2 regions of the Bacillus sp. AK124 genome follow, and region 2 is predicted to be linked to the other one. Evidence: predicted binding sites of a transcription regulator. Region 2 holds the regulator's gene; the other holds the start of a gene.

Region 1 (15,926 bases), 1.2 Mb from region 2:
CGTCCAAAAGCCTGACGGGCAAGAACGGTTGTCGATATTCCGTATTTTGCACCCATTACACCTTGAAAAAAGCCATAGACCGCAAGAATCAGCATACCTAAGACGGCAGCCAAAACGGCGTGCGCAAAATTCAATCCCTGGATCAGCGCTCCTCCAGTCACAATCGTCGACAATGAGATAATCCAGGCACAGCTTGTAATCGTAATGTTAAAAATCGATTTTCTTTTATTTTCAGGCACTGATGTAACAGCAAAATCATCAGCATTTGTATAGGAAGGTTTTTTACTGTTGTTTTCCATTTTCATGCTCCTTCGTTTCATCATGTAGGTTGTTACACCATATTCGTATCAATCGTTACCCCTCGTTTTAACGTATTGCCGATTGTACATGCCCTTTCAGCAGAGGTGATTAATTTCTTTTTATAGTCGGTCGGAAGATGCTCGGGCAATTTGACGCTAACCGTACATTTTTCAACACGGGACGGGCCATCGGGCGCTTTAGCGGCGGAAACAGAAACTGAAAATTCATCCTCCTGCACTTCTATGCCGTCCCTTTCAAACATCCTTTGCAAAGAAATGGTGATACACATCCCTAATGAAGCTTCCAACAGCTCAATCGGCGAAAGGCCGTCTGAATTCGGAGTGAAAGACCCCTTGGCCTGCATACCGGCTTCATGAAAAATCCCAAACTCTCCATTTGTTTTTTGAATAATAGACAAGTTTAATTCCTCCTTTGGCCAATCAGCCCGAAAAATTCAAAATGAACCAATTCTTCAGTCATTTCATCAACTGAAAACTTGGGGACATAATTCAGATCATGCTTTGGCCCAAACAGCCATTTTGATAGTGTGCCCAACACAAGACTTGTTAACATGGTGGCCTGCAGATCAGTATTATGGGAGGAATTTAGCATGCCAAGCTCTGTAGCCCTTTGGATGTTCTTTTTAAATGCTTGTTCAACACTGATCAGCGCCTCTTCGATTGCCTCCCTGATTTCCGGATCGGCGCCTTGTCCCTTGACTAATAAAAACGTCATTAAGTTTCGGTTCTCCTGTGCAAACGTAAAAATTCTTTTCATAAGGGCTGTCGTGGATTGGATCATGTCATCTGTAAGAGCAAACGTCTGCCTGTAGCCTTGATGAATGGCTGCAAGAAGGTTTTCTTTCCCCTTGTCTATGATTTCCTTGGCGATTTCTTCTTTGCTTTTGAAGTGCCAGTAAAAAGTTCCCTGTGCAACGCCAGCCTGTTTTACGATGTCTGATATTTTTGTCGCATGATATCCTTTCGTAGCAAAAATCTCAAGCGCGATATGTAGCAATTCTTCTCTTGTATCCGTATTTCCCAAGTGTTTCCCTCCTTACCCTCAATCTCGATTGACAAGTCAGTCAGTTTTAGGGCCGTTAATCCTATTGGATTTGTAAGAATAATCTTATACAATGTTTTTTTCCTAGTCAAGTTGCTAACCTTTCCATTTTTCGCGCAATTACAAAATATGAGCAAAGCAAAACCTCTATTTCATTCTTTCATCCCTCTCACGGCCACTGGATCAAACGGCTTTCGGTTTATTTTTTCAAGAGATTTACAGTTTCATCGACTAATTCTAATAACGTTTTTTTATGATGTGATGATGAAACTTTTTGATGATCTAATTCCCGCAGCCTCGAATAAATGTCTTTCCGCTCATTTTGGAGTTCGCGTATGGCTTGTATCTCGGCATTGTTCAGTTGTTCCAGTCTTAATCGGAGCGCCTCTCTTTCGTTGAACACGTTCCCACCCCCTAACAAAATATTACTTGTAGTTTATAGGACTTTTTTCAGTTTAACAATTCTTCTTTCATGAAAATTTGCTTGTACGATTTGGATGAGCTGAATTTTGCCGGGATTCCAACTTGCTTTTTATGGAGAGATTTTACGGCTTTGAACACGAGGAACCGGACTTACAAAAACCAAAGAGAACTCAGCCGGAGTCCTCTTTGGTTTTTTTATCGCTACATCACCTTATTGAATCTCAAAATCTTCTTGAAACATGATTTTCAAAAAAGAAAAACATGATATAGATACAAAGCTGCAAATTTTGAATTCTTTTCATCAATCAGCACTTGCATCATGAACTCCTTTTCGCCAAAATACAAAGTGTCCCTCAAAAACAACAAGACTTTCAGCTTTGAAATAATCGTTCCAATTACCGCAAAAAGGAGTTTTTAAAAATATGATCATTTTAATACTTATAGCCGGGATTTTGGCCGGAATGGCCATTCCTGTTCAAACCTCAATTAATTCACGGCTAGGCATGAAGATCGGGTCTCCTTACGGGGCGGCGGCCATATCTTTTTTTGCCGGTACGCTTATCCTGGTCATTGTCGCCTTAGTGACAGAGCGCCATTTTTTGTCTATCATCGGACTTCTCCCTTCCATCCCCTTGTGGATCCTCATTGGAGGCGGATGTTTAGGCGTTTTTTATTTAACTTCAAATATTTTGTTGCTTCCGCGTCTTGGATCAGCACTGACAGTTGTCGTCACTTTGCTTGGACAGATGGTGATGGCTCTGGCCATCGATCACTTCGGATGGTTTCATATTCCCGTTCATGAATTAAACTTTCCTAGAATCATCGGCATTTTGTTCATCATCTCCGGGGTTTTCATTATCAAAAAATATTAATAGCAAGGGAGTTCATCACCGATGAAAAACAACACTATGAACGTTTTTCTTTACATGATGCTCGGGCTTTTTGCCGGAATGGCATCACCGATTCAAACATCTATTAATTCAGAGCTGAGAAATGCTCTCCAATCACCTTTTATCGCTTCACTTATTTCGTTTTTGGTTGGAATGGTCATTCTTCTCTTTCTTACGTCGATCATTGAACATCGGCGGTTATTTCATTTAAACAATTTACATACAGCAAAAACCTTTATCACGGGCAGCCCTTGGTGGCTCTGGACTGGCGGAATACTTGGCGTCATCTTTATCACATCCAATATTTTGCTTTTGCCGATTGTCGGAGCGTCACTTACTGTTGTTTTGGCTTTAAGCGGCCAAATGATCATCGCCCTCATCATCGATCATTTTGGCTGGTTCGGAACCCCCAAACACCGCTTAAATGTGCAGCGCATGCTGGGAATTGTCCTGATGATCACGGGAATTATCATCATTCAGCATTTTTGATGCCAGTCATTTTTGCACCTTCTACTTGCTGGAATTCAGGCATTCGTTTTTCTTTAAAATGAATAAAAGGGCGGTGTCCGCCCTTTATTTACAGCAAGTTAGTTTACATAAAACATTTACAGTAAACCGATTTTAAGCAAATAAAAAAAGCCATTTTATTCAAATGACTTAAGTGAAGTGCTGCAATTGCCGTATGCAAGTAAGAAAGTTTTAAACCACACTCCTCAAAGTGGGTGTCTGCAGAAACGTTCCTGTCGTCCTTTCGAGGAAGGCATGACATTCCGGTTCCGATATAAAACTCCCTATTACAGCTTAAAGGTTAAAACTTAATTATCATTACGTACAATGCAGCGTAATTGAATTATATGATAAAAACATTAAAAATGCAACCTCTTGCCTGAAGAGAATATGACGCTCTATAATAAGTTGAATATTTACAAAATTCTGCAATATCGTGGCGTTCGTACAACCCTTCATGTCCATCTGTTCATAGACTGTCTATTGAGGTGATGTCTTGTGGTAAAAATTTTTATCGATCCCGGCCATGGCGGGACTGATACAGGTGCTTCAGCTAATGGTTTGCAAGAAAAACAGTTAACATTGCAAACCGCCTTGGCTTTAAGAAACATGCTGCTGAATGAATATCAAAATGTTTCAGTCCTGTTGAGCAGGACAAGCGACCAAACCGTCAGTCTGACGCAACGCACGAACGCCGCGAACAGCTGGGGAGCGGACTACTTTCTATCGATTCACATGAATGCCGGGGGCGGGACAGGTTTCGAGGATTACATTTATCCCGGCGTCGGCGCACCTACCACCACCTATCGGGATATCATGCATGAAGAGATTTTAAAAGTTGTCGATTTCAGGGATCGCGGCAAGAAAACGGCCAATTTTCATGTTCTAAGAGAAACAGCCATGCCCGCACTCCTTACGGAAAATGGCTTTGTAGACAATACAAGCGACGCCGAGAAACTGAAGTCTTCCGCGTTTATTCAATCCATTGCCAGAGGCCACGCCAACGGACTCGCAAGGGCATTTAACCTTTCCAAAAACGCAGCATCTCTCTATAAAGTGCAGATCGGCGCTTTCAGGACCAAAGCCAATGCCGATTCGCTTGCCGCTCAAGCGGAAGCGAAAGGGTTTGATGCCCTTGTGATTTACAGGGACAGCCTTTACAAAGTGCAAATTGGCGCTTTTTCTTCAAAAGAAAATGCCGAAGCGCTCGTTCAGCAAGCCAAAAACGCCGGATTTGACGCTTTCATTTACCAGGAATAGGGACAATCATCAAGAAAAGCCCGCGATCTGTCTCGTATAGATCGCAGGCTTTTTTCATGCTTTTGCAGCTTTACTTTGAATCGCCGGCTTTTGCGTTTGATTCGATGCATGGCTGTTCAACACCATTCCGATAATCACAAGTGCCATGCCGCTCCATGAGATGGCACCAGGAAGCGGACTTGAAAGAAGCAAAATTTCACCAGCGGCAGCAAACAGCACTTCAAACGATTGTGTGGCCTCGACAGCCCCTAATTTTCGCATATCCCCTTTTACAAGATCGGTTGCGGCAAAGAACAGCACAGTTGCGCATATTCCGGAAAAGACAGCCACCAAACCTGACTGAATGACTTGTCCCCGGCTGGGCGCACCCGCCGATGCCAGCCCGTACAGTGAGAGGATCAGCCAAAACGGAAGGCTTGCCAACGTCATCCCCAATACCCGCTGATAAGCATCAAGGCGCCCGGCGCATGCTTCCATCATTTTTCTGTTCCCGAGCGGATATGCAAATGAAGCCAACATAACCGGCACAACGAACAGCAGCATCTCATGCAAAGAAAGCTGTGCCGCATGCTCAGCCTGCATCAGCGCCACCCCGATTAAAATGATCAACGACATCGCCAGCCCTTTATAGGGAATTTTGCCCCTCATCTGTACGGGACCTGTTTTTGTTTGGATGGTTTCGTAAAAAAGCGGCGCCAAAAGGGAGCCGGAAATAATCGTGATTTGCCATGTTCCTGCGATCAGCCAGCCCGGCCCGTAAGCCGCCGCAAAACAGAGTGGCGCATAAAAGAGGCCGAAGCCGACGATGCTCCATCTCAGCCAAATGCCCGGTGCTTTTTTGATTTCCTGAAAAAGTTCTTTTACGTTCCCCCTCAGCCAGACAATGACAAATAAAAGAGGCGCCATAAAGATAAATCTTAGCGATGCGCTCCAGATCCAGCTTCCACCTTCAAGCTCCATCGCCCTGTTTAAAACGAATGTAAAAGCAAAAAAGAAGGCTGCAAAAACGCCCAGTATAATCGGCCTCACAATCCCCTCACTCCTTTTCCTGATGTCCGGCCAATCGGTCTCCGAGACTGAGCCAGTTTTCCTCGGCAAGCTTGATGGCCGCATTCCGATCCCCCTGTCTGCAGGCATCGATGATGTTCTGATGCTGTTCGACAGATTTCAAGCTGCCGATCGAGGAAAACTGCGACATCTCAAGGCGGTAAATTTTTGAAGAAATTCTCTCCAATGCCCGGGTAATTTCCGGGTTTTTTGATGCTTGTAAAAACACCTCATGAAAAGCAGCATCCGATTCGATTGCTTCGATAATGTCTTCTTTTTGAATCGCTTGCTGCAACGTTTGATTATGCCTCTCCAGTTGATCAAGGTCTGAATCCATTAAAAAAGGAAACGACAGCTTGACAGCCAGCGCATGCAGTGCTGCAGTGACTGTAAAAGCGTGTTCAGCTTCCTCGCGATTTAACGGTGCTACACGTGTTGCTGAACCCGGAACAGTTTCAACAAGTCCTTCATCTTCCAGTCGTTTGAGCGCCTCCCTGACAGGTGTGCGGCTGATACCAAACTGCTCTGCAAGCTCCTGATCATGCAGACGCTCCCCCGGCTTTAGTTCCAAATGTACGATGGTGCGCTTCAGCGTTTGATACACTTCTTCCCGAAGCGAAATTCGTTTGATTCGTTTAATGTTATTTTTCATCATAAAACCAATATATCGGATTTTGGTTTTATGCACAACCAAATTTTTTATCTAACCCCTTTCTCTTTAGCGGCGTATTTTCTTTTCGCCTGGCAATCTTTGCAGATGCCGTACAGTTCCAATCGGTGATGTGTCACTTTAAATCCGGTCAGCCGTGCCGCAATGTCTTTTACTTTCTCCAGTTGCGGACAATGAAAATCGACGATTTTCCCGCATACTTCGCATATGACATGATCATGTTCCTCTAGAGCCAGATCAAAACGAAGCGGATCGGTAAACCCCATTTCTTTTATAAGGCCCTCTTGTTTAAAATAGCGGATGGTGTTGTATATCGTCGCTGTACTGACGGCAGGATATATCTCCCTCAATGATTGTTGAATTTCAGCTATTGTGGGGTGGTTCCTGTTGGCTAAAAAATAATGGTAGATGGCCAGCCGCTGCGGCGTCATTCGAATGCCTTTCCGTTTAAGCTGCGCCATCGCTTCCTGCTTTACATTCGTTTCGTTTTCGATACCTCTTTCGTCACTGCCCCTTTTTTCCCTTGAATCTTCCGATATTCTTTGCCTGGCTGCCTTAGAAACGGAGTGCTTTAGATGTGATGTTCATTTAATAAACGTTCTCCTTGATCCGATCGAGCGCCTGCCAAGGCATCAGGGCACAGTTATGGCGGGCCCGTAACGGATGGACGCCAATCAGGGAAACGGCATCTCCCAGCAGATCCTCTGCCGGTTCTTCTCCTTTTCTGATCATATTTTCCATCGCTTCACGCATTAGCCCGGCTTCTTTTAACGTCTTTCCTTTTATCAGTTCAGTCATGATTGATGAGGAAGCCATGCTGATGCTGCACCCATCTCCGATAAAAGCTGCGTCTTCGATCTTTTCATTTTTAATGTCGATAAACAAAGTCATCACATCACCGCATGTTGGATTTTTGTAATGGACGTAATACACGCCGTGTTTATCGATTTTTCGAAAATTTCGCCTGTATCTTGCATGATCCATAATGACGGACCGATACAGCTCTTCCAGTTTCGGCATGAAATGATGCTCCTTCCCTTTTAAACAGTTTATTTTGGTTGAAAGAACAAACGGATTTAGTTATACTTCCGTTATTAAATCGTAATTATTACGATTTAATAATAACCGATCAAGAAGCTCACCGCAAATGAAAAGACACAATGAAACTGCCTCTTCTAATAAAGAGACAGATCCAAACGCAAAGGGGGAAGGGTTTATTATGAAGGAGCCAGACCGCATTCAACTCGATTCTTTTCACATGACAATTTTATCTGATGGAGCATTTCGAGTTTCAAGGGATTTCTTTTTGGCGGGAGGAGACCCCCATGAAGCAGAACATTATCCTGAAGAATTTGAAGTAGCGCTGAACTTTATCTGCCTGGAAACGAACGAAAAACGGATACTGATTGATACGGGATTTGGCGAAACAGGCGGACAAGAAAGCGGGCACTTGATTCATCACCTGACACAGGCGGGAATTAAGCCTGATTCCATAGACTTTGTCATTTTGTCACACAGTCATTTAGATCATACGGGAGGTCTTCTGAATAACGGGATACCCGCTTTTCCAAACGCTGTTCATCTGATCAGTGAAGCAGAATGGCTGTACGCAAAACAATCGCCTGCCTCTGAACAGTTTCGCATTCTCTCCGCTGTCCGGCCGCTTTTGAAGCTGCTGACAGAAGATACCGAACTGCTTCCCGGACTGAAGCTGATCCATACGCCCGGACATACACCTGGACACTTGACTATTGAATTACAGACAAAAGACGGGGTCTGTCAGATCATCAATGACGTATTTCACATTCCCGAAAGCATCTCCAATCCAAAGCTGCGGGTTTCGCTTGAGCATGACCCTAAAGAGGGGGAAAAGACAAGAAGACTGCTGGCCCGGCAGGCTTATAACGGACAGGTCCTGCTCCACGGGTGTCATTTCCCCTACCCTGGTTTCGGGTTAATCGAAAAGCAGGGCTCACTTTTTCAATGGAAACCGGTCCAATACGAAAAGAAAACTCGCTGAATCAGCGAGTTTTCCAATTTAAACTAAGATATCAACGACAAACTGTGACCAAGATTCAAGTCTGTCATAGACGCTTTTATCTTTCAGATCACTGGCTTTCATCCACCGGCCGGCAATCTGCTCCTTTTCTTTAACTTCAACGTGTGCGCCCGGTTTTAATTCAAGCGCTGAAAGGATTCCGATATGTACTTTTCCGACGCTGTTTTCATCATCATTAATCAGTCCGAGCGTCACCATTTTTTCTTTATCTGATTCCTCAATCAGAAGCTCTTCATCAAGTTCACGGTCTGTGTTTAACTTCAGAATACCGGAAAAATCAAGCCCTTCGGCAAAGTTCATGTGGCCGCCGAAGCCGAGTGACAGCTTGTTGTGAAGCCGCGCTTCCCCTCCGCCTTCGAGCCGCTCGTATACAAATATTTCGTCTTCTCTTTTGATGACAACATAAGGGATCGGCTGTTTAAACGCAGGATCTTCTTCGGCGTCTCCCCTTCTCATTTCACTGAAGTGCTGTTCAATATGCGCCATGATCTTCTCGACCTTCTCACCGTCGCTGTTGACGCCTTGGAAGGTCAGCGTTTCATTTGCAAATACGTTTTCCCGCGGGACCACGAGAATGATTTCATCCATTTTTCCCATTGTATCCGTTTCCTCCTCAAAGTGAAAAGAGCAGATTCGTTCTGCTCTCATTTTGCCGTGTATCTATAACTGAAAGGCGGGGCTTGGGCGCGGATGCGCCCTTTTAGCCCGGCCGGCTTACTTATCGTCAAAGTAAAAATCGTCGTCTCTTATCGGTTCAACTGTTGCTTTTTTGTAGCCGTTTCCTTTCATTGAGAAGAAGTCGTGTGACTTCGTTTTCGTATTCAACCCGTTCAACACGATCGGATTGATCTCTTCTTCTTCAAAATAAGCTTCAAAGCCAAGGTTCATCAGCGCTTTGTTGGCATTATAGCGGATAAACTTCTTCACGTCGTGTGAAAGGCCGACCTGGTCGTACAGATCTTCTGTATATTCAAGCTCATTTTCATAAAGCTCTTTTAATAGATCAATGGCAAACGCGTACAGCTCTTCTTTTTTCTCAGGTGTCTGCTGATTGTAAATCTCCTGAGCGAGCAGGCCGACATAGACGCCATGAATCGCTTCGTCCCGCAAGATCAGGTTGATGATTTCGCCGCTTTGCATCAGCTTGCCCTGTCCGTAAAAATAAAGCGGGTAGTAGAAGCCGCTGTAGAACAGGAAGCTTTCTAAATAAACGGATGCGACCATCGCTTTAAACAGCGAAATTTTATCACCCTGGCGAATTTTCTCATAGAGTCCGACAATGACCTGAGCTTTTTTCTGCAAATATTTGTTTTGTTTAACCCATTCAAAGACTTCGTTGATCGTCTCTGTCGGGGCAAGCGTCATGAAAATGTTTGAATAGGACTTGGCGTGGACCGCGTTTTCCATCATCGCCATGAAGTTCAGCACCGCTTTGCGCTGATGCCCTTCCACATGCTCAGCGACAAGGGGCATTCCCGTGTTCCCCTGCTCTGTATCGAGAAGCGTCAGCCCCGCGAGCACCTTCATGTATGTGTCCTGTTCATTTTTACCCAAGTACTTCCATGTCAGAAGGTCTCCATTAAGCGCAATCTCTTCCGGAAGCCAAAATTGCTTCACATTTTGGTTGTAAAACATTTGGGTAAAATCATCTTCATGCTTTGACCAGTTTGCTGCATCATAAATTTTCGTCACTTTCGCATACTCTCCTTTAATCAAACGACACAAGAAAGGCAGCCTTCTTGCCCTGTATCCTTCGTTCTTGCATAGTAAAGTGTTTTGATTCCTTTATGGTGGGCATAAAGATCGATCCGGTTCAGATCGCGTGTCGTCATTGTATCTTTCAGGAACAATGTAAAGCTTATGCCTTGGTCAACGTGCTGCTGAATCGTCGAGATCATGTCGACAACTCTGAACATGTCCATATCATACGCTTCTTTATAGTAGAACCAGTTGCTCGGCGCAAGTCCAGGCATCGGATAGTACGTCTTGGAGTTGCCGTAGGTTCTTTCTTCAATCCGCTCCATGATCGGCATGACTGATGCCGTGCTTGACTGTACATATGAAATGGACCCGGTCGGTGCGATGCACAGTCTGTAGCTGTGATACAATCCGTGTTCTTTGACAAACTGTTTCAGCTGTTCCCAGTCTTCTTTTGTCGGGATGTGCATGCCTTCAAAAAGCTTGGCCACTTTTTCGAATTTAGGCGAGAAATCTTGAGTAACATACTTTTCGAAGTATTCACCCGTTGCGTAAGCCGAACCTTCGTAGTTATGGTACGTCTCACCTTTTTCTTTGGCGATTTCGGCAGACCGTTCAATCGAGTAAAAGTTCATCATCATAAAGAAAGTGTTCGCGAAGTCCCTCGCTTCCTCACTTTCGTAGGCGATATTGTTCTGTGCCAGGAATCCGTGCAGGTTCATCGCTCCAAGGCCGATGGATTTCATCGCTTTGTTCGCTTTTTTGACCGCCGGTGCGTTCGTAATGTTCGTCGTTTCAGAAACGTGCGTCAGCGAATCGGTTGCAAGCTTAACCGTCTGCTCAAGCGATTTGTTTTTCATGACGTTCAATATGTTCAATGAACCAAGGTTGCAGGAGATGTCAAGGCCGATCTCATCTTCTTGACCGTAGTCTGTGTATGAAGAAACCTGTGAAGCCTGAAGAACCTCTGAGCAAAGGTTGGAAAATTTAACCTTGGAAATATGATTGTTCGCATGCGCGTTGTTGACATTGTCCTGGAACATAATGTACGGATATCCTGATTCCGATCTTAACATCGCAAGCTTTTCGAGCATCTTGCGCGGGTGGATTTTTTCTTTTTTGACGCGCGGATCTTCCACAAGCCGGTCGTACATCTCGTTCATGTCCATTTCATCGAGGTGCTCGCCGTACGCTTTATAAACGGTGTGCGGATAGAATACGTATGCCGCTTTATCCTCTCTTGCAAGCTCGATGAATTTATCTGGAATGACGACTCCGATGGACAATGTTTTCACCCGGACATCCTCATCAGCCGAAATCTTCTTCGTATCGAGGAAATCGTTGATGTCGCGGTGGAAAATGTTTAAGTATGCAGCCCCTGAGCCTTGTCTTTGTCCCATCTGATCAGCGTAACGGAATGCGTTGTCAAGAAGCTTCATCACGCCGACGACGCCTTTTGTCGCGTTTTCGACGTCTTTGATCGCTTCGCCTTTCGCACGCAGTTTTGAAAGGTTCAACGATACGCCTCCGCCTAGCTTTGACAGCTGCATTGAAATATCAATCGCTCTCGAGATGTCGTTCAAGGAATCATTGACTTCCAAGAGGAAGCAGCTGACCAGCTCTCCTCGGCGTTTGCGGCCGGCATTTAAGAACGTCGGCGTGCTCGGCTGATACTCCTGGTTGATCATCATTCTGACGAATTCCTTCGCCTTCTCCTTATCCCCGTTTGCAAAAAATAAAGCTACGATAGAGATTCTGTCTTCATAGCGTTCAAGAATTTTTTTCTTGTCGTTTGTCTTCAGCGCATAGTCATTGTAAAACTTAAAAGCGCTCATAAAGGACGGGAATCTGAATTTTTTAGCGTAAGCCTCTTTGAACACTTCCTTGATTTCTTCGAACGTGTAGCGGCTTAAAAACTCTTCTTCATAGTAGTCATTCTTGATTAAGTAATCGATTTTCTCTTTCAGATCATGGAAAAATACCGTATTTTGGTTGATATAGTCTACAAAATAACTATGTACAGCTTCTTTATCTTTATCAAACTGGAATTTCCCGTCTTTTTGGATCATGATCTCATTGTTTAACTGGATCCATTTTGGCACTTGATTTTGTGACAATTCTTTCTACCTCCTGAGTAAACAGTTCAACGTCTTTGGCCGTCCCGCTGAGCTCAAATTTGCCGAGAATCGGAACCTGATACTGCTTCGAGATTTTTTCTGCGCTTTTCGCAAAATTGTCTCCCCACACTCTGTTTCCGCTTGCCGCAACTCCCAAAAGAAGATGGGCGTTTTTCTCAAGAAACATCTCAGTCGTTTTCGGAACTTCCCCAAACCCTGTCGTGTACGTGATCAAAACAAACGGTTCGTCTAGATACTCCTCTGTGCTGACTTTCCGTTTATTGCGAAAAGGCGTCTTATCCACAAAGCGCTGAACGTTTCCCGTTTTTGAATCAAATACGATCTGAATCATCATTATCACGACCTAGTAAAATTGTTTCCGAGTCTTTCAACTCGAACCTTACACAATATATAGTATACTATCATTCAAGAAAACACAATATATTGTGCTCAGGTTGATGAAAGTTCACAATTTGCTTCAGCTTAGGAGGCCTAAGGCCAAAGAAATATGAGTAGAATGAGAGCCGTTCGCTCATCCTACTCACAAACCGAAATCTATCATAACACGAAAAAAATTGAGTTAGTAGACTAGACTTTTTCGCTTATTTTTTGTAAGTGTCACAGCACTTGTTCTCGCATACCTCTTTAATATCGGCTTCGATGCCGAGTTCCTTAAGAACCGACTGAACAGCCGTCATGATCGACGCTTCCCTGACAAGTTCTTTTCCGTTGACGAGAATACTTGTGCCGTATTCATAGCAGGAATCATCTTCACACGTCTCTTCCCAATGGTTGATGACGATCTTAGGTTTCATTGTTCGCTCATTCCTTTTCATTTTCAAACTGAATTGATGTAAACACTACTTAGTTTAGCGATTAGATGCCGCTTTGTAAATTTGAATGCCTCGGTCTTTCACAGGACGTGATGACGGCGGCGTTTTAGACAGGATGTCCAGCAATTGGTATCCGTTCCTTTTATTCCCAGACTCCTGCTCGGACCGGCAACGGCCGCAGTTGATTGTAAAGTCGCCTCGAAAACGACAAAATCCCAAAACAGTAAACTGTTTCAGGATTTTGTCAGGCAATCTGAAAAGACCATGCCAGGCATGGTCTTTTAGCCGTAAATCGCTATTCGAGTTCGAGTTGAACGTTTTTTTGCGGTGCAAATGTGGAAATGGCATGTTTGTATATAAGCTGCTGCTTTCCTTCCGATTCAATCAACACTGTAAAGTTGTCAAATCCTTTTACTTGTCCGCGCAGCTGAAATCCATTCAGTAAAAAGACCGTGACAAATGTACTTTCTTTCCGAATCTGATTCAAAAACTGATCTTGAATATTTATCGATTTCATGTTTCTGGTCCTCCTTGTTTCTCTATACCATACTGTTTCGATTAAAGTTCGAGCTTTCCTGCTATGTAAGTGAAAATTTCCTGTTTTTTCTGCTCGATATTGACAGGGGGCGTCATGTCATACCAGGCGACATCCATTTGATTTCTGAACCATGTCAGCTGTCTTTTGGCGTAGCGTCTCGAATTCCGCTTCAACGTCTCAACCGCCTCTTCCAAGGACGCTCTGCCTTCAAGGTGCGCATAAAGCTCTTTGTACCCGATGGCCTGAACAGACTGGCAATTTCTTATGTTTTCATCATAAAGCTGTTTCACTTCATTCAGCAGCCCCTCATCCATCATCTGGTCTACGCGGCTGTTGATCCTGTCATACAGCACTTCCCGCTCCATCGTCAAACCGATGAGAGCCGTGGTGTATAAAAGCTCTTTCCGCTGTCCTTCCATATGTTCAGACATCGTTTTTCCTGTCGTATGGAAAATTTCAAGCGCCCTGATGACCCTTCGTTTATTGTTTGGATGAATGGCTTTTGCCGCTCCGGGATCGCGCTCTTTCAATAGACAGTGAACATATTCGGCTCCTCTCTTGTCAGAGAGCGCCTCCATCTCCGCTCGGAACTCAGGGTCGCCCGCTTCCTCTGTGAATGAATAGTCGTAAAGGACAGACTGGATATAGAGCCCTGTCCCCCCCACAATCATCGGAAGCTTCCCTCGCCTGCCAATCTCTGCGATTTTTTGTCTGACGATCTCCTGATATTCAGCAACCGAGAAAGATTCCGTCGGTTCTTTAATATCGATCAAGTGATGCGGAACCCCGTTCATTTCTTCTTCTTTAATTTTTGCTGTGCCGATATCCATTCTTTTGTAAATCTGCATCGAATCTCCGCTGATAATTTCCGCATTCAAATGCTCGGCCAGCATCACGCTTAATTTTGTTTTACCGACAGCGGTCGGTCCGATCAAAACGATGACCGGCGGTTTCGTTTTATTCACTGCTGATCACTCTCTTTAAACAAGCTCCTCCCATTATACCATTTCACGTTCAAAAACACCCATTTCATTTTACCCGTTTTCATTGTTTTCCAAACATTCCCTCACCACCCTATCGGCTCATTCCCCACGATTTCTCTTGTGGAACCCTTAAAAGTATGCCGGTGCCTCTCCTTTATTCCATCGCTTACATACACGACTCCGCCAAATCTGATCGGGGGAGCCGCAGAATATGCCAGATAGGTCGTGCCCCCGATTTCATGATAATGCGTGCCGTCCGCCCGCGGAATCGCGGGCCCCGTAATCGCGTAATACCTGTGATAATGTCCCTTATCGAAAGAAGTGATGCCGGAATAAAAATGAACGTGCCCATCTGTATTGCTCCCGTTTGCCGGCTGGGAAAAGCCTTCAATTAGGTGGTAATGGCCATTGGCAGTCGATGTTCTCGCCCTGTAGGCGTGGGCATGGGGAGGCGCTTTTGACCAATCCGACTGATACAGCGTCATGTTTCATTCACTCCTTTTTAAGGGCGGCTTCACTAAAAAATACGACGGGCGCCCAAGCAAAAACGGCTGGGCAGAATACAGTGATGTTAGTCAGGTTTCATTTTATTATTGGAGGGATTTTTTTATGAATCATTTCGAGCACGCTCCTGTATACGGCGACGACAACCAGCGCATCATCGGCAGACCTTTCTTTGGCGGACCTTTTGGGCGCCCGTTTTTCGGCCCGCGTCCGTTTTTCGGTCCGGGCCCCTTCTTCGGAGGTTTTTTGGGCGGACTTACTGCCGGAGCGCTTCTCGGCCCTTGGGGATATCCGTATCCGCCGTATCCTTACTATCCTTTTTTCTGACAGATAAAGGCTCTTCCAGGGGCCTTTTTACATAACTTTTTTCTTGACTTAGAACTTTTGCATCAATTAAGATGGATTTTACCAACCGGTTAGTAATACGGGTTTTTTTTATGTCTAAAAAAGAAGAAATCTTTGAAGCGGCCTCATGACGATTGCGGAATACACCTTTAACACTTTAAGATCGTTTATGGGCTGCGTTTTTTGATATTCGAATGAAAACTAACTTTGTACAAGCGCCCTTGCTGCGGCAGCATGTCTTAAACCGCAGCGTGAGTTGTGTGAAAAGAGCGCTGGCAAATGGTCAAAGTCTTTTGTTTCAATTGGAACTGCTGGCTGACGAAGAGAAAGCTCTCCTTTTGAATCATGGAATAACATTGATAGAGGAGGATTTCATATGATTGCAGGCTACATTTTTCTGCTGATCGCCATCTTGTCAGAAGCGGCGGCAGCCGCCATGCTGAAAATCTCTGACGGGTTCGCGCGCTGGCGGCCGTCGGTTCTCGTAGTGATCGGCTACGGTCTCGCATTTTACATGATGTCGCTCACATTGCAGGTCATCCCGCTAAGCCTCTCCTATGCGACTTGGAGCGGAGCTGGCACCGTTCTGACTGCAATCATCGGCGTCTTGTGGTTTCAAGAAAAGCTGAACCGGCGAAATATCGCCGGCATTATTTGTCTCGTGTCAGGCGTTGTCCTGATCAATCTGTC
Region 2 (15,926 bases):
CCGTTGTCTGACACCTTCATCAAAACGCCGTCCTGCTCTCTCACAGCGCATACTTTTACCGTGCATACCTTTTGTTTTCTCGGGAATGCATGGCGAAGCGCGTTTTCAACAAGCAGCTGCAATATAAATGGAGGAATTTCCATGCTTTCAAGACCGTCCTCGATATGAAAATCAATATGATACTTGCCAGGGAACCGGGCCTGCTCCAATGATAAATAGGCTTCCAGGTGGTTCAGCTCTTTTGAGAGCGGAATCATCAGCTGCCTGGCTCCCTGCAGATTGGAACGAAAATAAACGCTCAACTGCAGGAGGAGTTTCCGCGTTTTTTCGGGATCTGTCCTGCACAGAGCAGAAATCGTATGGATGGCATTAAATAAAAAGTGCGGATTGACCTGCGCTTGAAGCGCCTTGATTTCGGCATCTTTCAAAAGCTTGCTTTGCAGCTCAGCCTCACCGAGTTCTAGCTGAGTGGAAAAAAGCATGGCAAGCCCTTCGGCGAGCTCTTCCGTCACACGGTTAAGACCGGATGGATGCTTAAAGTACAGCTTCAGCGTGCCGATTGTTTCGCGGTTGGAGAAGAGCGGCAGTACGATCGCCGCCTGCAGCGGACAGGAACGGTGCGCACACTCGATTTCATCGCGCGACTTCACTTTCATGACCTTTCCGGTTTGAATGACTTTTTTCGATAAACCGGTGATCAGATTTTTCGAAGGAATATGATGATCTGCTCCATCTCCGACATGAGCGAGAATGTTCTCTCTGTCCGTAATCGATACGGCATCCGTCCCCGTCATCCGGTGAATAATGAGAGCGGCGCTTTTGCAGGAATCCTCATTCAGTCCCCGGCGGAAAAAAGGAAGCGTCTGATCCGCTATCGAAAACACCTTATGGGTCTGAACGGCCCGCGCCTGTTCCTCTTTGCGGATAATAGACTGAATGATCGATAGAAAAATAAAGCTGCCCGTCCCGTTGACAATCATCATCGGAATGCCGATCATCTGAACAAGCGCAATAGCCTCAGCCTGCGGTTTTGCAAGTACGAGAATCATCAGCATCTGCAGACCCTCCATACAAATACCCGCCAGAGCGGCTACCCTTGGTGTCACCATCTGATGCCGTTTCCTGAAAAAGCTGCCGATATAACCGGCGATGACGCCAGCCAACAGTGAAGAAACCGCACAGCTCAAAGCTGTCGTCCCTCCCAGTGAAAAACGGTGAATGCCTGACAATAGCCCGACACCCGCTCCGACAAACGGCCCTCCGATCAGACCGCCGATTTCGACACCGAGAATTCTCGTATTGGCAATCGAGCTTGATGGATCGATCGCAAAAATCCAATCATTGTTCAAAATCTTATGTTCCCGGATTTCAATGCCTGTATAGTTGCTGATGATGCTGAACAGGGAAAAAATGAAGATGAGAACCCCTTTTCCCTTATACCCTTCCGGATGCTGGAGGTGCTGACGGAACACCTTCATATGGGCCAACATAAAGCCCAGGATAACGATGATCCCCACTCTCTCCAGCATCATGATCATGAGTTGAATCATGTACTTCCCCTTGCTTTCTTTCTGTATCGGAATTTGCTCTTATTCTATCATACCTCTTTTTATTCACACTTTGACGCGGCATGCTTTACAAAATAAAAAAGGCAGCAAACAATTGCTGCCTTCAGATTGTTGACAAAATCCCAAAACGACTTTTTGTTTTGGGATTTTGTCATCCTTTCAGCGTGATTGAAAACCCTTGCAGTCTAGGAAGGCCGAGCATCGGAGCGGACTTTCACAGGAGGTGATGACGGCGGTGTTCAGGCAGGACGCCTGGGTGGTTAGCCGCCGATCCTTCCTCTATTCGCGAGCACCGACGCGCAGGCCTGACAACGAATGCGAGGGTTTGTCGACACGCTGAAGGCAGCAAACAATTGCTGCCTTTACCTTATTTGCTGCTACCCGTTTTCAAATTAACAATCAGCCACACAACTTGAATAATGAATGGAAATATAAATGCAATCAATAAAACGATAAACGCTATTAATTTAAGCTCAGGCGTTTGAGTAACACCGGCGCCATCAACATCTCTCAGCCACACGAGAGCCGTCCCCATTACAAAAACGGCCATCCAAAATATGTTGCAAATCCACCAAAATATCCATCGTTTTTTCACAAAACCATTCCTTCCATTTCTACACTGTATCTGCTTCTTCTGTCCGCATGAGAGCCCGTTATCACGAACATAAGATGCATCTTAAAAATCCCCTGCATTTCCAAACAATAGAAACCCGTTTCATTCTATCATATTCGAGAAGCTTTCACACTTTGACACTGCATTACATCACATTCTTAAATTCATTTCTTTCACATCCATTTAATCTATTGTAAAATAAATAAGAGAATTCTATAAATTAATGGCAGAGGAGAAGATCATGAAAGCCGTATTTTTTGATTTAGACGATACATTGCTCTGGGATGAAAAAAGCGTCAGCACAGCATTTTCCAAAACGTGTCTTAAAGCTGAAGAAAAATACGGAATCCATGCGGAAGAATTTGAAGCAGCGGTCCGCGAAGCAGCGCGAAAGCTTTACACGTCTTATGAAACATATCCATACACCGTCATGATCGGCATCAACCCATTTGAAGGCCTGTGGTCAAACTTCAGCGAGCCGATCAGCGAAGGCTTTCAAAAACTGAACAAAATTGTTCCTGAATACAGAAAAAACGCATGGACAAACGGATTGAAGGCGTTTGGCATCGACGATCCCGCCTTCGGGGAAGAACTCGGCGAATATTTCGCCGCAGTGCGCCGAAAGAGCCCTTTCGTGTATGAAGAAACATTTGCCGTTTTAGATGAACTGAAAGGAAAAGTAGAGCTTCTTTTGCTGACAAACGGCGATCCGAGCCTGCAGAAAGAAAAGTTGGCAGGCGTACCGGAACTTGCTCCTTATTTTAATGAAATCGTCATTTCCGGTGAATTCGGAAAAGGAAAGCCTGATCCAAGCATATTTGAACACTGCCTCAGCCTCCTCGGCATGACAAAGGATGATGCCGTGATGGTCGGAGACAACTTGAACACCGACATTCTCGGGGCTTCCAGAGCGGGCATTCAAACCGTCTGGGTCAACCGCAAAGGCAAAAAGAATGAAACTGACCTTACACCCGATCACGAAATCAGCCATTTGAGCGAACTGTTCGATATCCTCCGCGGAAAAACAGCCGACAAACTAAGCAAAAAAGCATGACTCCCGAGCGGGAATCATGCTTTTTTCTCGTTTATTTCTTTGCTTCTGCAACGGCTTTTTTAATGAAGTCTGCAAAGGCAACTGTTTCTGATTTTTGCTCTCCGTATTTGCGGACGTTGACGGCTTCGTTTTCAACTTCCTGGTCGCCGACGACAAGCATGTACGGGATTTTTTGCATCTGTGCTTCACGGATTTTATAGCCGATTTTCTCGTCACGGATATCGACTTCAACACGAAGTCCTTCACGCTGCAGGCGCTCTTGAACTTTTTTGGCGTAGTCAAGATGCACGGACGGCGATACAGGGATGACCTGGAACTGAACAGGGGCAAGCCATGTCGGCAATGCGCCTTTATGCTCCTCAATTAAGAAAGCGACAAACCGTTCCATTGTGGAAACGACACCTCTGTGAATGACGACCGGACGATGAGGTTTTCCGTCTTCTCCGACATATGTCAGATCAAATTTTTCAGGAAGAAGGAAGTCCAGCTGTACAGTTGACAGTGTTTCCTCTTTTCCGATTGCTGTTTTGACCTGAACGTCAAGCTTCGGTCCGTAGAACGCCGCTTCCCCTTCGGCTTCGTAATAATCGTGTCCGATCTCGTCCATCGCTTCCTTCAGCATCGATTGCGCTCTGTTCCACATTTCATCGTCATCGTAATATTTCTCTGTATCTTCAGGGTCGCGGTAAGACAAGCGGAATGAGTACTGCTCAAGGCCGAAGTCTTCATACACTTCCTGAATCAGGCGGACAGTGCGGATGAACTCTTCCTTAATTTGATCGGGACGGACGAAAATGTGCGCGTCATTCAAAGTCATCCCGCGAACACGCTGCAGACCTGAGAGAGCGCCTGACATTTCGTAGCGGTGCATCGTTCCGAGCTCCGCGATCCGGATCGGCAGTTCACGGTAGCTGTGAATGTCGTTTTTATAAATCATCATATGATGCGGACAGTTCATCGGTCGAAGCGTCAATGTTTCATTGTCCATTTCAATCGGAGGGAACATTGTGTCTTGATAATGATCCCAATGCCCTGACGTTTCGTAAAGTTCTTTGCTGCCAAGGACAGGTGTATACACGTGCTCATAGCCGAGCGCAAGCTCTTTGTCAACGATATAGCGCTCGATGACGCGTCTGATGGTTGCACCCTTTGGCAGCCAAAGCGGCAGCCCTTGCCCTACCTTTTGCGAAATCGCAAACAGCTTCAGTTCTTTTCCGAGCTTTCTGTGGTCGCGTTCTTTTGCTTCCTCAAGGAGGCGAAGATGCTCATCAAGCTCCGCTTTTTTGAAGAAAGCCGTACCGTAAATGCGCTGGAGCATCTTGTTGTTGCTGTCTCCGCGCCAGTATGCTCCCGCAAGGCTCAGCAGTTTGAACTCCTTGATTTTTCCTGTCGAAGGAACGTGAACACCGCGGCACAGATCGAAGAATTCGCCTTGCTCATAGATCGATACCGTTTCACCTTCCGGAATCGCATCAAGCAGTTCCAATTTCAAATCATCGCCGATTTCGGCAAACCGGGCTCTGGCTTCCTCACGGCTGACTTCTTTTCTTACGATCGGCAGATTTTCGCCAACGATTTTTTTCATTTCCTTCTCAATCTTCGGAAGGTCTTCCGGAGTCAGCGCTTCTTCCATATCCACATCGTAGTAGAAGCCGTTTTCAATGACCGGACCCACGCCGAGCTTCACGTTTTTATACAGGCGCTTGATCGCCTGGGCCATTAAGTGTGCAGTACTGTGGCGCATGATTTCAAGCGCTTCTTCGCTGCCTTCTGTAATGATTTCGATGGCGCCGTCCTCAAGGATCGGTGCGCGCAGATCGATTTCTTTGCCGTTTAATTTCCCCGCTATTGATTTTTTCTTTAAGCCGGGACTGATTGATGCCGCGATATCTTCTGTTGTCGTCGTTTTTGCAAACTCCTTAACCGCTCCGTCAGGAAATTTGATTTTTACCATATCTGACATCCTAGTCACTCCTTTTTTTTTACAAAATAAAAAATCCCCGTCCCCCTATGAAAGGGACGAGGATTAATAAACGGAATTCGTGGTTCCACCCTTTTTCCCGAAAACGCAAAAAACCCGTCGCGCTCTCGGCTTTCGGTTCTGTAACGGGAAGTCCCGTCAGTCATTACTAGACACATTGTCGTTCACAACTGATGTTCAAAGGCGGTAAAAAAATGCTCCTTGGCTTAAGAGACTTTCAGCCGTGGTCTCCCTCTCTGTCAAACCGGTGTTCATCTTTTCATGTCCTTATCGATACATAATATCTTTAAGTTTACATCGTATTATAAATCGTTTTTCACACAAAATCAAGAATGCTCTTCCAAAATGTTTTCTCGCGGATGAAAGGCGTCAAGCGAAAGAATCCGTACGCGCTCCTGAAAAATATTTTGAATGGTCTGAACCATGGCGTGTTCCCGGTCTTCTGTATAGAGGTCTATTTTTTCCGGCGCAATCGATACGAGCGGAGCCAGGAGATGGGAATCAATATACATCGGGTGTTCTCTTACGAACCGCCTGTCTATGTATTTTTTTTGTTCCCGTTCAGAAATATACTTTAATTCCCACAATACAAAATAACCGTCGTGCACAATGCGGACATGGTCAAGCATCGGCTCTTTCGACATGACGTAGTCTCTCAGCGATTGAATGAATGTCTGATATTCCTGTTCCATTTTATACTCGTCAATTGCCGCCTCCACATAAGACCTGAGGCGTTCATAATACCTCCCGAGGCGAAATGTCATAAAAGACCGAATGGAAAAGACGTTTTCCTCAAGACAAATCGTTTGGAGCTCCTGAATGATGTAATGTTCGCGAGGGGTGTCGTCCTTGTTGAGAGGAAGCCCTTCAAGTTCGCCCTCCATAATGCTGTGGGCCAGTTGAAGAATCTGCTGCTGTTCATCCCGGTCCAAAAAGTAATAATCGCCTTCAATAACCGAAAGCATGTATTCGTCTTCTTTGCATTCTGTAAAAAATCTCGTCAGAACCGGCTCAATATAGGCCTGAATACTGACAGAGGAATGGGTCTTTTCAATTCCGATCTTCCCTGGTGCTTCGTGAATCTTGATATGCCGGTTCGCATCCGCATTGCGAAGGAGATGCAAAAACGCGGCTGTATCATAATCATCTTCAAATGTAATTTCAAGCATGTTTGTCCCCCCTAACAACATCTGATACATGTATATGGGAGTGACAAATAAAATAGACGTAAAAAAAGGATGAGCCCTTAATCGAGGAGCGCCTGCACTTTTTTTCTGAACAAAAGAGGCACGGTAATGAATATCAAGTAAATTGCCGCTGTAGCTGCAATTGCTATGATGTCGCCGGTCAAGAGGCTTGACCCGAGCACATTTAAAATAACGGTGCCCGGAATGATGCCCGCAGCCGTCGCCAGGGCAAACGACAGGGGCTTCACTTTTGACACGCCTGCCGCATAGCTAACCGCGTCAAAATGAATCGGCGCGAGCCTCAAGAGCAGAATGCAGAAAAAGCCGTTTTTCCGCAAAAGCGTCCGCAGGCTGTCAAGCTTCAGCGGCATGTGCTGAAGGTTTCCGCCGAGCCTGTATGCAACAGCGAATGACAAAAATGCACCGCCCGCCGCACCGATAAAAGAATACAAAGAGCCAAACAGCGGACCGAATGCGAGGCCCCCGCTGACGGCGAAAACGGAAGCAGGTAGCAGCAAAAACGGCCGGATCATCAATAATCCGATATAGATGAGCGGGGCGAAAATCCCGAAGGATAAGACGCCTTCTCTTATATGAGCGGGGCTCAGATTCAGATATTTCGCATTCAACCATAGTCCGGCCGCCGCGATTACGGCGATAACCGTCCATTTGGCCAAGGTTCTTTTTTGCATCTTCTTCATCTCCGTAATTGAAGCTCGGGATCATGTGATTACTGACGTCGGTTTTTCCCGTCCAGCCGGACAGGTGTCGCTAAATACAGCACCCTCTCCATCAGCCTTGCCGCTTTCACCTCTTCTTTTTCGCCCCTTTGCGAATAGGTGAAATGGTGTTTCAGTTCATCAGGGTCAAAGTTGGAAGAGAAAAACGTCGGCAGCTGATGAGACATTCTGTGCTGAAGGATGGCGCCAAGCACCTCATCCCTCACCCAGCTTGACATGGACTCCGCACCGATATCATCGAGCATTAGAATCGGCGTAGACTTGACCATCTCAAGCTTTTCTTCAAGCGACTGATCGTGTATCGCATTTTTCAGTTCCCTGACAAATTCGGGGACATAGACGAGAATGGATGGATGGTCCTTTGCCGCAAGCTCGTTGGCGATGGCGGCCAGCATAAAGGTTTTTCCGACCCCGAACTTCCCGTAGACGTAGATGCCTTTTCCCTTTCCCGTTTCGTTATAGTCATGCAAAAAGCCCGTCACAAGCTGAAGGACCTTTAATCTGCTCGGATCATCTCCGTCAATATCGGCAAACGTAGCATTCAAGAGATCCTGTTGAATATAGATGCTTTTAATCAGCGACCGCTGTCTTTCCCTCTCGTCCGCTGCCTTTTTTTCCGGACACCTGTCATATTGAACATCGATCGTTTTTCCGTTCATCACAAGCTTTGGATGATAACCTTTAATCAGGTTTTTGCACTCTTTCAGACTCGGGCAGTCTTGGCATGCTTTGCTTTGCTGTGTAAATTCATAAAGCTTGTTTAGGCTCCTGTCGATCATTCCTTGATCCACTTCTGACTGGCGGCTGTTTAAAAACTCCTGAACATCCTTGTCAGAGAGCACTTTTTCTTTCATATCTTCAAGGCGTTTTTGAAAATCGGGTCTCGTCGTCACGCCTTGCAAAGCGCGTTTAATCGGCTCCATCATCTTCACCTCACATTAAAGAGCGGAATGGTTTTTCAGTTTTTTTATTTCTTCGAGCAGCTTCTGCTTCTGTTGGTCAAAGCCTTCTCTCGTTACGGAACCGGCCGGCTCTGTTTCGAGCGGTTTGCTGTCGGCTTCGTCACTTTCCCGAAGCCAGTCAGGCAGCTTTTCTTCCCTGATGACTTTCTTGTTCCGGGAAGGCTTTTTCTTCCCTTCCGCCCATTCAAGATATTGGCGGTTTTCTTCTTTCGCAAGCTTCATGGCCTCTCTAACCGTGCGAACGTTTTTTCTGGCCCAGTGAGAAGCTATTTTTTGGGTGTAATTTTTCGAAAGCTTCATATCGGTTTTCAGCATGACATAATAAATCAGAACATTGATGACGCCGGGCTCTAATTTTTGGTCAAGCATTATTTCTTCTATAATTTTCAGATCGGCTTTGGATGGTTCCGCTCCGCCGCCGATATCCTGCAGCAGCTTTTTCGGCGATACCTGCTCAAGCAAAGCAATCAAATTGTCTTCCTTGGCATTCGTTGACGACTGTTGATTCGGCTGTTCGCGGAGATTCATCGGCTGCACTTTGTCGACGAGTTCCGGAAGCGAGCCGCTGCGCTCGATCTGATACCAGTCGCTCGCCGCTTTTCTGAGCGCTTCTGTCGTGATCGTATCGTGCTCATCAACGGCTGACATGACGACGTTTTGCATCTGAAGCGGTTCGATCCCGTAGAGAAAGGCGAGCTTTTTAATCGTTTCCTTCACTTGGTCTGACAGCGCTTTTCTCGGAATAAGCGTGTCGGATAAACCGGCGAGAAACAGTTGAAAGTCAAAGGCGTCGTCTGTGACCGCCGCCGGTTTGCCATTCCCTTCTTTCATCCATTCACGATCTTCGCGAAGCTCCATCGCTTCGATCATATCGTCAGACATCTTCCATTCGCTCGGCTGGACAGATGCAAAAACTTCGTTGAAAGAACGGGTGATATCCCGTGCTTCTTCGGGAACAGACGGGTGGGAAAAGTATTCTTTCAGCTGCTGAAACCTCGCTTTTCCGACGCGGTTGTACAAGAAGACATTCAGCATGCCGTCCTGAAAGAACTCATCCGGTCTGAGCGGCGGAATCAATTCATATATAAACAAACGCTCGTCTTCCGTTTCTTTCATATAAGTTTTCAACAGTCCGATTCCCTCAAGCTTTTCCTTCTCTGAGTGAATCGTCTTCAGGTTGGTCTGCATCGCCGCCATCAGCTGTCTGTGAGTCGAGCTTTTCCCCCAGACTCTGTTTTGCTCCAGTTCCCCCCACAGCGTGAGAAACAAGCTGAATGAAAAAGAGCCGATTAGAGGCTGATACAATAGCGTGACAATTTGCCGGTCCAAGTCCTGAAGCAATCCGCAGCTTTTGACAACGTACGGATCGACAGGAAGCAAGTCTTTCCAATAATTACTCATATCTTTTGTCAACCTTCCACTTTGTTTCTTTTCCTCATTTTACACCTTTTTCAGGCCTTCATGTCACACGACCGTGGTTTTATCATGAGAAAAGAGCTGGATTAATTTACAGCTCTTTACCGTTCTTTCTTTATTAAGTCTTTCAGCTCGTCGATAAATACGTTAATATCTTTAAATTGGCGGTATACTGAAGCAAACCGGACGTATGCGACTTCGTCGATTTTCGCAAGCCGGTCCATCACCATTTCTCCGATCATATCGCTTTTCACTTCAGCAACGCCTTGATTTCTAAGCTCTTTTTCAATTTCAAAGCAAATATCCTCAAGTTGCTTTAAGGCGACAGGGCGTTTTTCGCACGCTTTGATCAAACCGCGGAGCATCTTCTCGCGGCTGAATTCTTCCCGGATTCCTTCTTTTTTTACGACGATGAGCGGAATTTCTTCCACTTTTTCAAATGTAGTAAATCGATAGTTGCATGATTCGCATTCGCGTCTTCTGCGAATCGATCTGCCTTCGTCAACGGGACGGGAGTCCAAAACCCTCGTCCCGTTATGCTGACATGCTGGACATTTCATTTTTTCAGCTCCCTATTCAATTGTTTGAATGTACAGATTTCTGCAGCTTTCCGTCCAGTTCGCTGTATAGCGTCGAGACAAGCCCGCGGCTGTAGCCAAAATCGGTCGGCAAAAACGTTTCCGTTGACACATTAAAATCCACCGCTGTATCAAAAGGGCGAATCGACACGACTGTCGCCACCACAAAAGCTTTTCGCGTTTTTTTCACCTCGGCGCTGATTTCTCCTCTTTCTTCCGACACCGATGTCACCTTACAGCCGTCAAGGCCTTCCAGCACTTCCTTTACAGCATTGAGCGCTTCTTTTGACGCCGCTTTATAATAGCGGCTCTTCAGCTTGTCCGAAGGATGGCGGTCAGACGTTTCGGCGTGTGTAGAAAAAAACCGGTGAATGTTTTGAAAAAGACTCATATCCCCTGTCCCCTTTGTCTTTCTTCTCTATATTTTATTAAAAAAATGGTTGATTTCCAAGGGAAAACAAATTAGGGCAAGAGAATGCCGGGGAAAATATGTTTCGGGGATTGTCGCGAGAGGAAAGAAAAAGGAGCGGATTTTAAAAGCGGTGTCCGCTTTTTCATCCAGCTCCTCTATCGGCATTAAAGTGCCTGTGCTTTGGCGTTGGCCTGTTTCACCTGAACAGGTCCCATGCCTCTCGGTATTTCAATGTTCTCTCTTGTTTCTGCTCTTAATTCTTCTGCGATATAATCGGCAGCTACGTTCGGATCTAAATCTCCGCAAGTATAAACATCAATGCTGGCATATCCGTGTTCAGGAAAACTGTGAATGGTCAAGTGAGATTCAGAAATGATCACAACCCCGCTTACACCTTGAGGTGCAAACTTATGAAAGGCTACCTCACGTACCTCAGCACCTGACTTCAGTGCCGCATTTACAAACGTTTTTTCAATAAAATCCATGTCATTCAGCTTATCAAAATCGCATCCCCACAGTTCGGAGATAACGTGACGCCCCATTGTTTCCATAGCATGGACCCCCCTTAACAAGAATTAGAAAAGTGAATTTCCAAGCAACTGAACCGGTCATTTACCACGGGGGAAAGTTAGTCCGGAGAGGTCCTAACCCTTTAAGTAATGCCGAAGCGCTCACGAACTAGAAGTTCACGAAAAATAGTATACTTTGTTTGAATATTTTTTGCAAGGCGGTTTTATCATTTGATGGTTAAGGGGTATTTATTTTTTATCCGTCCATGCTCTTATTTTATACAGCCGAAGGGTGTTTCATTCTTGAAGCCACGTATCTGATTAAATCGACAACCCTGCACGAATATCCCCATTCGTTGTCATACCATGCGAGCACTTTCACCTTTCTGTTCTCAAGCACCATTGTTGAAAGGCTGTCGATCACCGCCGAGTATGGATTCGTATTAAAATCGGATGAGACAAGCGGTTCATCGCATACATCGAGGATCCCGGACATCGAGCCTGCCGCCGCCATTCGGAACGCTTCATTAATATCTTCTGCCGTCGCATCGCTTTTTAAATCAGCCACAAGGTCAACGAGTGACACATTTGAGACGGGAACGCGCAGGGCCAGGCCGTGCATTCTTCCTTTTAAATGTGGCATGACAAGTGACAGCGCTTTCGCGGCGCCTGTCGTTGTCGGAATGATCGAAGAACCGCAGGCGCGCGCCCTTCTCAAGTCTTTGTGCGGATTATCAATATTTTTTTGATCATTTGTAAATGCGTGAACAGTGGTCACCAGGCCGTTTTCAATGCCAAATGCATCATCAAGCACTTTTGCGACAGGAGCGAGACAATTCGTCGTACAGGAAGCGTTTGAAATAATCGTATGACGCTCCGCATCAAATTCGCGTTCATTGACGCCCATCACGATTGTGATGTCTTCATTTTTCCCCGGCGCTGTCAAAATAACTTTTTTCGCGCCGGCTTCAATATGAGCTTCCGCTTTTTCCTTCGCGTTAAATTTCCCCGTCGCTTCTACGACGATGTCGATTCCGTATTGCGCCCACGGAAGAAGTTTAGGGTCCCTCTGATTGGTCAGCATGACCTTTTTACCGTTAACGAACAGGCAATCGTCTCCAGCGTTTACATCAAGCTCATATCGGCCGTGATTTGTGTCATACTTTATTAAATGAGCGAGCGTTTCCGGAGGGTAGCTCGCATTGATCACTGCAATGTCAATCTGTTCATCAAGCATCGCTTTTCTAAACACCATTCTGCCGATCCGGCCGAATCCGTTTATCGCAACTTTCACTTTCATCAAATATGCACCCCTTATTTTATGTCATTCCACATCATGATTTATTCAAAATAAGTATAACACATTATTTTTAATTAGCCATACCATTTGTTTCTTTTACAGCAAATTTACGCGGTTTTTGTGAAACAATGAACAAAGAACTAGAAAAAATCGGCATTAAAGCATATATTTCAAATGCATCTTTAGTGCTACAATTTCCAACGGCGCCAAATTTTCACACGACAGAAGGCAGTGTCTTCAAGAAAGGACAACCATGAAACTGACCAAAAACATATATTTTATCATTTCTTTTTTGGCTGCGGCCGGCATTTATTTTTTTATAGGAACAGCAGCCGCTTCCGCGGCGAACGAAGGTTATCCGAAACAGATGATCAGGCTGGAAAGCTTATCAGGCATAAACATCACGCCCGCCGGGAATCAAGATAATGCACCGCTAACAGCAAAACAGATGAGCGGGGAAAAAGCAGAAAGATGGAGGCTGGATACGTCTGACGGCAAACAGTTCAAAATCAGAAATATGGATAACGGCAAAATTATCATCCCTTCCCATTACGCGTTGTCAAACAATAATCCCGCTGTAGTCTACTATGACAATTCACGAAAAGAAGAGTTGTGGAATATTATCGGGGCTGACAAAGACGGAAACGGAGACTTTATCACGTATAAAATCGTCAGTGCGCAAAACAACAGCCTTGCCCTGACACTGGACGGCAACGGAGTGAAGCTTGCCAAATATACAGGCAGCTCCGTCCAAAAGTGGAAGCTTCCAAGCGACGGTCTCGAAGGTTTCGCGGGCTATGCAAAGGAAACGAATGGCAAGCAGAAAACAGGCACAACCGGCGGCCTGCTTGGAAAAGTCGTCTATGTCAACAATCTGGGCGAACTGAAAGCCAATATTGGAGGTTCAACGCCCCGCACCATTGTCGTCTCCAGCAATATCGGCGCTTCAGCCAAAACGGTATTGACGGTGGGTGCCAATAAAACAATCATCGGCTCGTATGAAAAACATAAGCTGAACAACATTTACTTTAAAACAAAAACGGACTCAGGCAACGTGATTTTCAAAAATCTGATCATTGCACATGATGCATTCATAAATGAAAACAACGACATCCCTGTTTACATTACAGATTCGAGGAATTACTGGATTGACCATGTCACATTCCAGGGCCACAGCTATTCAGCAAACGGTCACGATCTCGACAAGCTCTTATACATCGGCGCTAAAGCCGATTACGTCACACTGTCTCACAGCACATTCACAGACCACAGGTACGGCTTGATTCTCGGCTGGCCTCAAGATGACAAGCAATACCACAGTATATATAATGGATATCCGCGGATGACAATCAGCCACAACCGCTTTGAGAATCTCTATGTCAGGGCGCCCGGGTTGATGCGTTACGGCCATTTTCATGTGAAAAACAATTATATCAACAATTACCATCTAGGCTTCACGATAACGACATTGGCCAAAATTTATTCTGAAGCCAATTACTTCGGTACGGGCAGCGAGAAAGGCATACTTGATGATTACGGAGACGGCTCATTTAAAGATGTCGGATCATATCCGGCGATAAAAGGACAGAAATCGCCTGAAACAAGCTGGAAACCTTCATCCAACTACAGTTATCGGACGATGAAGGCAGGCAATGCCAAAGCTTTTGCCGAACGGTATGCAGGTGCACAACGCACCGCGCTGTATTATGCGAATTACAGCCAGTTTAAAAACGACTAATAAAAAAGTGAGCGCAATTTCGCGCTCACTTTTCAATATTTGACCATGTATCAAGCAGCTGATGAAGCTGCGCTTCTGTATCTTTCAGACTGCCGCTGTTATCGATCACCGCGTCTGCCTTTTTCTTTTTTTCGTCAAGAGAATGCTGGGCGTGAATTCTGTTCAGCGCCTCGTCTTCAGTGAGCCGGTTTCTTTTCATCAGCCGCTCAAGCTGAAGCTCCATCGGCACCCAGACGACGATCACTTTATCTGTCAAATGTTCAAGCCCGCTTTCATATAAAAGCGGAATATCGAGAACAACAAACCGTTCACCGGCCCGGATGGCTTCGTCGCGCTGTTTGATCATCATTTTTCTCACTTCCGGATGGACGATCGCATTTAACTGCATCCTCTTTTCTTCGTTAGTAAAAACAATTTCTCCAAGTTTTCTCCGGTCGATACCGCCTGTTTCAAGCAGCACGCCTTGACCAAATGTCTCTGCGATTTTGTGATAAGCGGGCATCCCTTGTTCAACGGCCTCTTTCGCGATCACGTCCGCATCGACGACTGTGATGCCGCACTGCTGGAACATTTGCGCGACAGTACTTTTGCCGCTGGCAATCCCTCCGGTCAACCCGATGACCAATGTCAAAGGCCTGCACCTCCTTCTTACAGTTTCCAGATGCCGATCATAATCAGCAATATACCGGGAAGAAAGGTCAGTTTATCCATCCAGTTCCATTTCGATAAAAATCGCCCCGCCTGTATTCCGCAAAATACGAACAATGAGCTCATGATGCCTACCGTAATGCTCATCGGTACAGGGGAAAAGCCGAGCGCAGCCGCGCCGATCCCTGCTCCGAACGCGTCAATAGAGAGGGCGAAACCGAGAAGGAAAGCTTCTATACCGGTAATGATTCCTGATTTATCAATGTCGGCGCTTGTCGGTTTTCTTAAAATGTGTATCACGATTCCGAGCGATTTCAATTCAAGGTTGATGAGCGTTTTTTCAGAGAAGACGAGATCCTGTTCTTTCTCCGGCCTGAAAAACTGATACAGCACCCATGCGCCGATCCCCATTAATATGACGGCTCCGAGCCTTTCTGTTACGACAACGGGCAGGAATTTCGCCAAAAGGGTTCCGATCATCATGGCAATATACATCACGGCACCAGAGCAAAAAGCAATAATCAAAATCGCTTTAAATGGGATTTTCAACTTTCGCAATCCGTAAGTAAATCCGACTGAAAAACTGTCCAAGCTGACGGCAAATGCCAGCAGCAAGAAAGATGCAAACATCATATCAGGCTCTTCCTTTCTGTTGATGCGAGCAGTTAAGTCATGCAGCCTAAAGGCAGCTTTCTAGGCTTCTTATATATATGAAAGAAGAAAACCATCCGTGTGTTGTTTACCCGAAAAAGAAACATCACACCTTAAAGCTTGCTTTTAACAGCTATATGGAGCGTATGCATCGACAGCTTGAACCATGATACGGCTTGCTGTTGTCCCTTTTATGCGATTGTCATTTTTTCTGGCACTTTATGCAAAAATGCGTGCCCCTTCCGCCAACGACTGTTTTTTCAATTGGAGATCCGCACTTTTTACAAGGTTCATCTTTCCGGCCGTAAACGAAAAGTTTGAGCTGGAACATGCCGATTTCACCTTGTGAATTGATGTAAGATCTGACTGTGCTTCCCCCTGCTTCAACAGCTTCCTTTAACGTTTGAACGATCTCTTCATGAAGAAGAACCGTCTGTTTTTTTGTGAGCTTGTTCGCTGTTGTCTCGGGATGGATACCGGCTCTGAACAAAGCCTCGTCGACATAAATATTGCCCAGTCCGACCACTGTCCGCTGATCGAGCAGTGCGGTTTTCACTGAGCGGTTTGTT

What was found. The regulator NrdR, encoded in region 2, represses ribonucleotide reductase genes. The targets are predictions, from matches to a motif close to AACACNATATATNGTGTT.
Region 1: the regulator NrdR is predicted to act here: its motif matches at 12,467-12,484, upstream of nrdI (class Ib ribonucleoside-diphosphate reductase assembly flavoprotein NrdI).

What each region holds. Positions count from the first base shown of each region.
Region 1 is NZ_CP096378.1:2,393,710-2,409,635, forward strand. Features, by position in the region: gene M1E06_RS11945 (cytosine permease) at 1-299, opposite strand, end outside; gene M1E06_RS11950 (OsmC family protein) at 332-718, opposite strand; gene M1E06_RS11955 (TetR/AcrR family transcriptional regulator) at 721-1,344, opposite strand; partial or broken gene M1E06_RS11960 (hypothetical protein) at 1,643-1,765, opposite strand; gene M1E06_RS11965 (DMT family transporter) at 2,208-2,657, shown strand; gene M1E06_RS11970 (DMT family transporter) at 2,679-3,164, shown strand; RNA gene ssrS (6S RNA) at 3,338-3,521, opposite strand; gene M1E06_RS11980 (N-acetylmuramoyl-L-alanine amidase) at 3,681-4,442, shown strand; gene M1E06_RS11985 (DMT family transporter) at 4,497-5,471, opposite strand; gene M1E06_RS11990 (GntR family transcriptional regulator) at 5,479-6,144, opposite strand; gene M1E06_RS11995 (Fur family transcriptional regulator) at 6,189-6,620, opposite strand; gene sufU (Fe-S cluster assembly sulfur transfer protein SufU) at 6,748-7,179, opposite strand; gene M1E06_RS12005 (MBL fold metallo-hydrolase) at 7,307-8,179, shown strand; gene M1E06_RS12010 (hypothetical protein) at 8,198-8,815, opposite strand; gene nrdF (class 1b ribonucleoside-diphosphate reductase subunit beta) at 8,933-9,910, opposite strand; gene nrdE (class 1b ribonucleoside-diphosphate reductase subunit alpha) at 9,931-12,033, opposite strand; gene nrdI (class Ib ribonucleoside-diphosphate reductase assembly flavoprotein NrdI) at 11,990-12,385, opposite strand; gene M1E06_RS12030 (hypothetical protein) at 12,636-12,848, opposite strand; gene hfq (RNA chaperone Hfq) at 13,162-13,383, opposite strand; gene miaA (tRNA (adenosine(37)-N6)-dimethylallyltransferase MiaA) at 13,425-14,369, opposite strand; gene M1E06_RS12045 (YmaF family protein) at 14,471-14,872, opposite strand; gene M1E06_RS12050 (hypothetical protein) at 14,997-15,218, shown strand; gene erbA (SMR family multidrug efflux transporter EbrA) at 15,613-15,926, shown strand, end outside.
Region 2 is NZ_CP096378.1:1,234,858-1,250,783, reverse strand. Features, by position in the region: gene M1E06_RS06290 (sensor histidine kinase) at 1-1,550, opposite strand, end outside; gene M1E06_RS06285 (DUF3923 family protein) at 1,936-2,163, opposite strand; gene M1E06_RS06280 (HAD family hydrolase) at 2,423-3,235, shown strand; gene thrS (threonine--tRNA ligase) at 3,267-5,198, opposite strand; gene ytxC (putative sporulation protein YtxC) at 5,543-6,385, opposite strand; gene M1E06_RS06265 (TVP38/TMEM64 family protein) at 6,463-7,095, opposite strand; gene dnaI (primosomal protein DnaI) at 7,134-8,066, opposite strand; gene M1E06_RS06255 (replication initiation and membrane attachment family protein) at 8,082-9,506, opposite strand; gene nrdR (transcriptional regulator NrdR) at 9,623-10,081, opposite strand; gene M1E06_RS06245 (hypothetical protein) at 10,098-10,490, opposite strand; gene speD (adenosylmethionine decarboxylase) at 10,676-11,062, opposite strand; gene M1E06_RS06235 (glyceraldehyde-3-phosphate dehydrogenase) at 11,298-12,320, opposite strand; gene M1E06_RS06230 (pectate lyase family protein) at 12,574-14,058, shown strand; gene coaE (dephospho-CoA kinase) at 14,084-14,689, opposite strand; gene ytaF (sporulation membrane protein YtaF) at 14,707-15,339, opposite strand; gene mutM (DNA-formamidopyrimidine glycosylase) at 15,560-15,926, opposite strand, start outside.